Linked DNA regions of Undibacterium parvum. The protein of the gene in region 1 interacts with the protein of each later gene in a pairwise test. Links are inferred from orthologs where the notes say so. Each region holds a gene or a part of one and is shown in the gene's direction. Other genes may lie near its edges. The genes, in order: rho and hfq.

The links.
Region 2: the proteins of rho (region 1) and hfq interact in binary tests that used the Escherichia coli proteins (3 or more experiments, as listed by UniProt). The link is inferred for Undibacterium parvum from one-to-one orthologs.

What each region holds. Positions count from the first base shown.
Region 1 is NZ_CP034464.1:3,723,600-3,726,846, reverse strand. The notes cover bases 1-2,836. They hold rho (transcription termination factor Rho), read left to right. Parts: upstream 1-705; coding sequence 706-1,968; downstream 1,969-2,836. Other genes in these bases: EJN92_RS16245 (efflux transporter outer membrane subunit), read right to left, coding at 2,086-2,836; trxA (thioredoxin TrxA), read left to right, coding at 192-518. In the rest of the region: more of EJN92_RS16245, read right to left, coding at 2,837-3,247. UniProt on the Escherichia coli protein: Facilitates transcription termination by a mechanism that involves Rho binding to the nascent RNA, activation of Rho's RNA-dependent ATPase activity, and release of the mRNA from the DNA template.
Region 2 is NZ_CP034464.1:110,035-113,229, reverse strand. Bases 49-2,994 are described here. They hold hfq (RNA chaperone Hfq), read left to right. Parts: upstream 49-1,376; coding sequence 1,377-1,613; downstream 1,614-2,994. Other genes in these bases: hflK (FtsH protease activity modulator HflK), read left to right, coding at 2,820-2,994; hflX (GTPase HflX), read left to right, coding at 1,633-2,775; der (ribosome biogenesis GTPase Der), read left to right, coding at 49-1,238. Also shown: more of der, read left to right, coding at 1-48; more of hflK, read left to right, coding at 2,995-3,195. UniProt on the Escherichia coli protein: RNA chaperone that binds small regulatory RNA (sRNAs) and mRNAs to facilitate mRNA translational regulation in response to envelope stress, environmental stress and changes in metabolite concentrations.

The sequences.
Region 1 (3,247 bases):
ACAGATTCCTGCTCATTTGTTCCAGTCAATACCATTGAATTGGGATAAAACGTCTCCAACTTAAGTTTATTGCTTGCTACCATCAAGGAGCTAGGTAATTGGAAGCGTTGAATGCAGCCTGACATCAACAATTCAGCTTAACATTCTTGTGGCGCTACCAACTTTTAATTTGCCAACTCAACGAGTAATCCATGAGCGAAAACATCATCTATGTAAGCGATGCTTCTTTTGAAGCCGACGTTTTAAAATCCGACAAACCTGTCCTGGTAGATTTCTGGGCTGAGTGGTGCGGTCCATGTAAAATGATTGCCCCTATTCTTGAAGAAGTTGCCAAGGATGCTGGCGGGAAATTTATTATTGCCAAAATGGATGTAGACGCTAATCAAGCGATCCCTGCTCAATTTGGCATTCGCGGCATCCCCACTCTGATTTTGTTTAAAAACGGTGTGGTAGCAGCACAAAAAGTAGGCGCGCTTTCAAAAGGACAATTAACATCCTTTATCGATAGTAATATTTAAGGTAATATGCTGAAATAAATTTTCAAGCGATGCGTATGCCTCGCTTGAAAATCGGTAACAATATAAAAAAACACTCTATTTTTTAGACAACTGCCCTGACTACACGGTTGGCGCAGTTAAAAATATCACACTGTAGTTCACTTCTTCTCACTCCCCCACCTACATATCCCATCTCGGGACACTCACCATGCACTTATCAGAATTAAAGGCGTTACACGTCTCAGCCTTGCTAGAAATGGCCGTAGGCTTAGACATCGACAATGCCGCACGGATGCGCAAACAAGAACTGATGTTCGCAATCCTTAAGAAGCGCGCCAAATCAGGCGAGCAAATTTTCGGCGATGGCGCACTCGAAGTTTTACCGGATGGCTTTGGCTTTCTGCGCTCGCCAGATGCGAGCTATATGGCGTCAACCGACGACATCTATATTTCGCCTTCGCAAATTCGTCGTTTCAATCTGCATACTGGTGACTCTATCGAGGGCGAAGTACGCACACCTAAAGATGGTGAGCGTTATTTTGCTCTGGTAAAGGTAGACAAGGTCAACGGTGAATCACCGGAAGCATCGAAACACAGAATACTGTTTGAGAATCTGACGCCTCTGCATCCTAGCGTACCATTGCGCTTAGAACGTGAAATGAACGGGCAAGAGAACATTACCGGTCGTATTATCGATTTGATCGCGCCAATAGGTAAAGGTCAGCGCGGCTTGTTGGTGGCGTCACCAAAATCTGGTAAATCAGTTATTTTGCAACATATCGCTCACGCGATCACAGCAAACCATCCTGACATTACACTGATCGTTTTACTGATCGACGAACGTCCAGAAGAAGTAACCGAAATGCAGCGCTCTGTGCGCGGCGAAGTGGTTGCATCGACCTTCGATGAACCAGCAACTCGACACGTGCAAGTGGCTGAGATGGTATTGGAAAAAGCCAAACGCCTGGTCGAAATGAAGAAAGACGTGGTGATTTTGCTGGACTCGATCACACGTCTGGCACGCGCTTACAATACCGTCATTCCTGCTTCCGGCAAGGTATTAACCGGTGGTGTTGACGCCAATGCGCTGCAACGTCCGAAGCGCTTCTTCGGCGCTGCCCGTAACATCGAAGAAGGTGGTTCACTGACGATTATCGCGACTGCCCTGATCGAAACCGGTAGCCGCATGGATGACGTTATTTTTGAAGAATTCAAGGGTACCGGCAACATGGAAGTACACCTTGAGCGTCGCCTTGCAGAGAAGCGTGTTTACCCAGCGATCAACTTAAACAAGTCGGGCACTCGTCGCGAAGAATTACTGATCAAGCCTGATCAATTGCAAAAAATCTGGATCTTGCGCAAGCTGCTGTATAGCATGGATGAGATAGAAGCGATGGAGTTCATCCTCGACAAGATGAAAGCGACTAAAAACAATGCAGAATTTTTTGAAATGATGCGTCGCGGAGGCTAAACACCTTCAAAGTTTATGCCGATCGCGATACTTTGCGGTCGGTATTAAAAAACCCGCTAGATTTTGCTATCTAGCGGGTTTTTTTATACATCCATTTTTGCGAAAAACCGCATCTGCTTATTTGCTTGCAAGACTAGATTTATCCCAACCACCCCCGACCGCCTTATACAAACTGACCAATGCCGACAAATGAGCGCGCTGAGTCTCGACCAGTGCAGCCTCGGTTTGCTGCAAATCACGCTGGGCATTGAGCACTTCCAGATAACTGCTGTAGCCATTTTTGTAGCGCAATTCTGCCAGTCGTAAAGAGTCTTTCAAGGCGGTCACTCGACGATTCCCGGCCAAGTAAACCTGCTGGTTGGCAGAGACATTATTGAGCGCATCATGCACGTCACGAAAAGCGCCCTGCACCGCTTGCAGGTATTGCGCCATCGCCTGATCCTTACGCGCCTCGGCACCCGAGACTAGCGCACCGATCGCACCGGCTCTGAAGATGGGCTGCACCAGATTCGCACCGACATTCCACAACAAAGACGCAGGATCAAGCAAATCACGGAAGACGCGCGACTCATATCCGATACCAGTGGTCAACTTAACGCTAGGAAAATACAGCGCCTTAGCCTGACCTACGTCGGCATTCGCAGCGACCAGTGCTTGCTCGGCGGCGATAATATCAGGCCGACGATTCAGTAAGTCAGAGGACAAATCCGTAGGCAAATTCAATTGCTGATACAAGGCGCCGATACTGCTGCCACGAAGCAAGTCCGGATTGGCTATCGCAGTAGGCGAGCGCCCCAGCAACACAGTCAAGGCCGACTCGGCATTGGCAAGCGCCTGCCTTGCCTGCGCCACCGTGATTTCGGCAGCCGCCGTTTCGGACTCTGCCACATGTAAATCGAGTTCACCAACCGATCCGGCGGCGTAGCGTTTCTGCTGCAAACGCAGGTTTTCCTGCCTGGTTCCCAGACTAGATTGAGCCAGTTCCAGCTGAGCATCGTAAGCCCTCAAGGCAAAATAACTCTGCGTAAGACTCGCGTATAAAGTGCTTTGCACCAAACCACGGTTGGCTTGCTGCGCTAGCAAGCGCGCTTTGGCCGCCTCATCGGCGCGCGACAGCTTGCCCCAGAAATCGACTTCATACGAGGCATTCAAACCAAGTTGAAAATCTTTAGCAACAGGATTAGCCCCCAAGCCCAACTTACCGGCATTTTCACTGGTACGGTTTTTGGTGCCACTGAGCGTAGCATCGAGCACCGGGTAGCGATTTGAATTAGTTCCG
Region 2 (3,195 bases), 3.6 Mb from region 1 along the record:
TAACCAGAGATAGACACTATGGCGAAGGTCGGGTTGGTGAGCGTCCCTTTTTGGTCATCGATACTGGTGGTTTTGAGCCAGTTGCCAAAGATGGAATTATGTATGAAATGGCAAAGCAAACCAAGCAAGCCGTGGCAGAGGCTGATGTTGTTATTTTCTTGGTGGATGGCCGTCAAGGTTTAACTCCTCACGATAAAACAATTACAGATTTCCTGCGCAAGTCAGGGCGTTCTGTGATGTTGGTGGTGAATAAGGCTGAAGGCATGCGTTACACCTCGGTCACTGCGGATTTTTATGAATTAGGCTTGGGCGACCCTTACGTTATTTCGTCGGCGCATGGTGATGGCGTGACCGATCTGGTCGAAGAGTCGCTCAACATTGCATTTGCACAGCGTCCACCTGAGGTGGAGGAGCCTATCGATGCTGTTAGAGGCATTAAAATAGCAATTGTTGGTCGTCCTAACGTCGGTAAGTCAACCCTGGTAAATACTTTGCTAGGCGAAGAACGAGTTATCGCGTTTGATATGCCTGGTACGACAAGGGATTCGATTGAGATTCCTTTTGAACGAGATGGCAAGCATTACACCTTGATAGATACTGCAGGTATTCGTCGCCGTGGAAAGGTGTTCGAAGCAATCGAAAAATTTTCTGTTGTGAAGACTTTGCAATCAGTGTCCGAGGCCAATGTGGTTTTGTTGCTTTTGGATGCGCAGCAAGACATCTCTGAACAGGATGCGCATATAGCTGGCTTTATTCTGGAGTCGGGGCGTGCTCTGGTTGTTGGTGTGAATAAATGGGATGGCCTGCAAAGCGATCGTCGTGATGAAATCAAAGTAGATATCGAGCGCAAGTTGAATTTTTTAACTTTCGCTAAATTTCATTTTGTTTCTGCATTAAAGTCATCGGGTATTGACCCTATGATGAAGTCTATTGACGCTGCTTATGCCGCTGCAATGGCGAATCTGTCGACTCCAAAATTGACTCGTGCTTTGATAGAGGCGGTTGAGCATCAGCAGCCTAAACGCAAGGGCTCGATTCGTCCGAAACTTCGGTACGCGCATCAGGGCGGGCAAAATCCACCTATCATCGTTATTCATGGCAATGCTCTTGACTCTATTGGCGACGTGTATAAGCGTTATCTCGAAAAACATTTTCGCGAAACATTTTCACTTGTGGGTACCCCTTTGCGCATAGAAATGCGGTCCGGGAAGAACCCTTTCGCCAAGGTAGAAAAATAATTATTTGTTGATGCATAGTTCGATGTATTTAACTGGCAAGTAAAAATAGATTACTTTGTATGGTAGTCATCTTTCGGGGCACTTGAGTTTCATAAAAGTGCCCCAATCTCCTGATCACAACAACACAATGGAGCTGTTATGAGTAATAAAGGGCAACTGTTACAAGACCCGTTCTTAAATGCTTTGCGCAAAGAACACATCCCCGTATCGATTTACCTTGTGAACGGTATTAAACTGCAAGGTCATATTGAATCCTTTGATCAGTATGTTGTGCTATTGCGCAATACCGTTACTCAAATGGTCTATAAACACGCCATTTCTACTGTGGTGCCAGCACGTGCAGTGAGTATCAACGCCGAATCAGAACCTGAGTAGTATTTACTGGAATAATTCTTTGAGTAAAAGTATTTCAACTCGGGCGATTTTGGTTGGTGTCGATTTCGGTAAAGGGGACTTCGAAGCGAGTTTAGATGAGCTTTCTTTGCTCTCTCAATCCGCCGGTGCTGAGCCAATCCTTACCATTACTTGCAAGCGTTCCAGTCCTGATGCAGCTCTATTTGTGGGTTCTGGAAAAGCTGATGAGATAGCGCATGCGGTTGCCGATGTTGAATCTGATATTGTGATCTTTAATCACGCTTTATCACCAGCGCAGCAACGAAATCTAGAGCGACATCTTAAAGTGCGTGTGGTCGATAGAACGAGTCTGATTTTGGATATCTTCGCGCAACGTGCTCGCAGCCATGAAGGTAAAGTACAGATTGAGTTGGCGCAGTTGCAGCATCTCGCCACCCGCCTGATACGAGGTTGGACTCATTTGGAGCGACAAAAAGGCGGTATAGGCTTGCGCGGTCCTGGTGAAACGCAACTTGAAACGGATCGACGTTTGTTGGGTGAGCGTGTAAAAGCGCTGAAAGCGAAGATGGAGAAGTTGCATAAACAGCGAGAGACTCAGCGTCGCTCTAGAGGTCGCAGTCAAACTTTTTCTGTCTCACTGGTTGGCTACACTAATGCTGGTAAATCTACGCTGTTTAATTCGCTTACCAAGGCCGATGCATACGCAGCAGATCAATTATTTGCCACCTTAGATACGACCTCTCGTCGTTTGTATCTGGGGGATGCGGGAGGTGTTGTTATTTCTGATACGGTTGGTTTTATTCGTGAATTGCCGCATCAGTTGGTCGCTGCATTTCGAGCAACCTTGGAAGAAACGATTCATGCCGATTTATTGATACACGTTGTTGATGCGAGTAGTCCAGTTCGTTCGGATCAGATTTTGCAGGTGAATCACGTCTTAAAAGAGATTGGTGCCGATCATATTCCGCAATTATTGGTTTGGAATAAAATTGATCTTGCGTCAATGGAGCCAAGATTTGAGATCGGCGAGTATGATAAAATCGAAAGAGTCTTTCTAAGCGCCCGTACCGGTGCCGGGATGGAGTACTTACGCCATGCAGTTGCCGATTACGCGAAACTTGATGCAATCAAACGCGGCACACCAGCAGTTGAAGTTGAATTGAATGACGCCCGTTTTAATTGAGCTTGCTTGTAGTTCAGCCCACTATTTAATTGGATAACGACAGAATGCTTGTTTCACTTTTAAAAAGAATTGGTTTGACGTTGTCACTAAACGACCCGCAATGGGGACGTGGCTCGCAAAACAATAATCAGGATGGAAAAAAACCCTCCGACGGCCCACCAGATCTGGATCAGCTTTGGCGTGATTTTAATCAGCGCATTAGTCAATTGCTGGGTGGTAAGGGAAGTGGTGACGGTGGTGGCAGTGGTGGGTTCTCTCCAGATGCTGCCGGTGCAAAAATTGGTATTGCCGTTATCTTGGCGGTCGTTGTTTTCATCTGGACTGTTAGCGGCTTTTTTATTGTTCAGGAAGGTCAAACAGCGGTTATCACTACGTTTGGCAAGTATAGTCACTCGACGTCAGCAGGGTTTAACTGGCGTT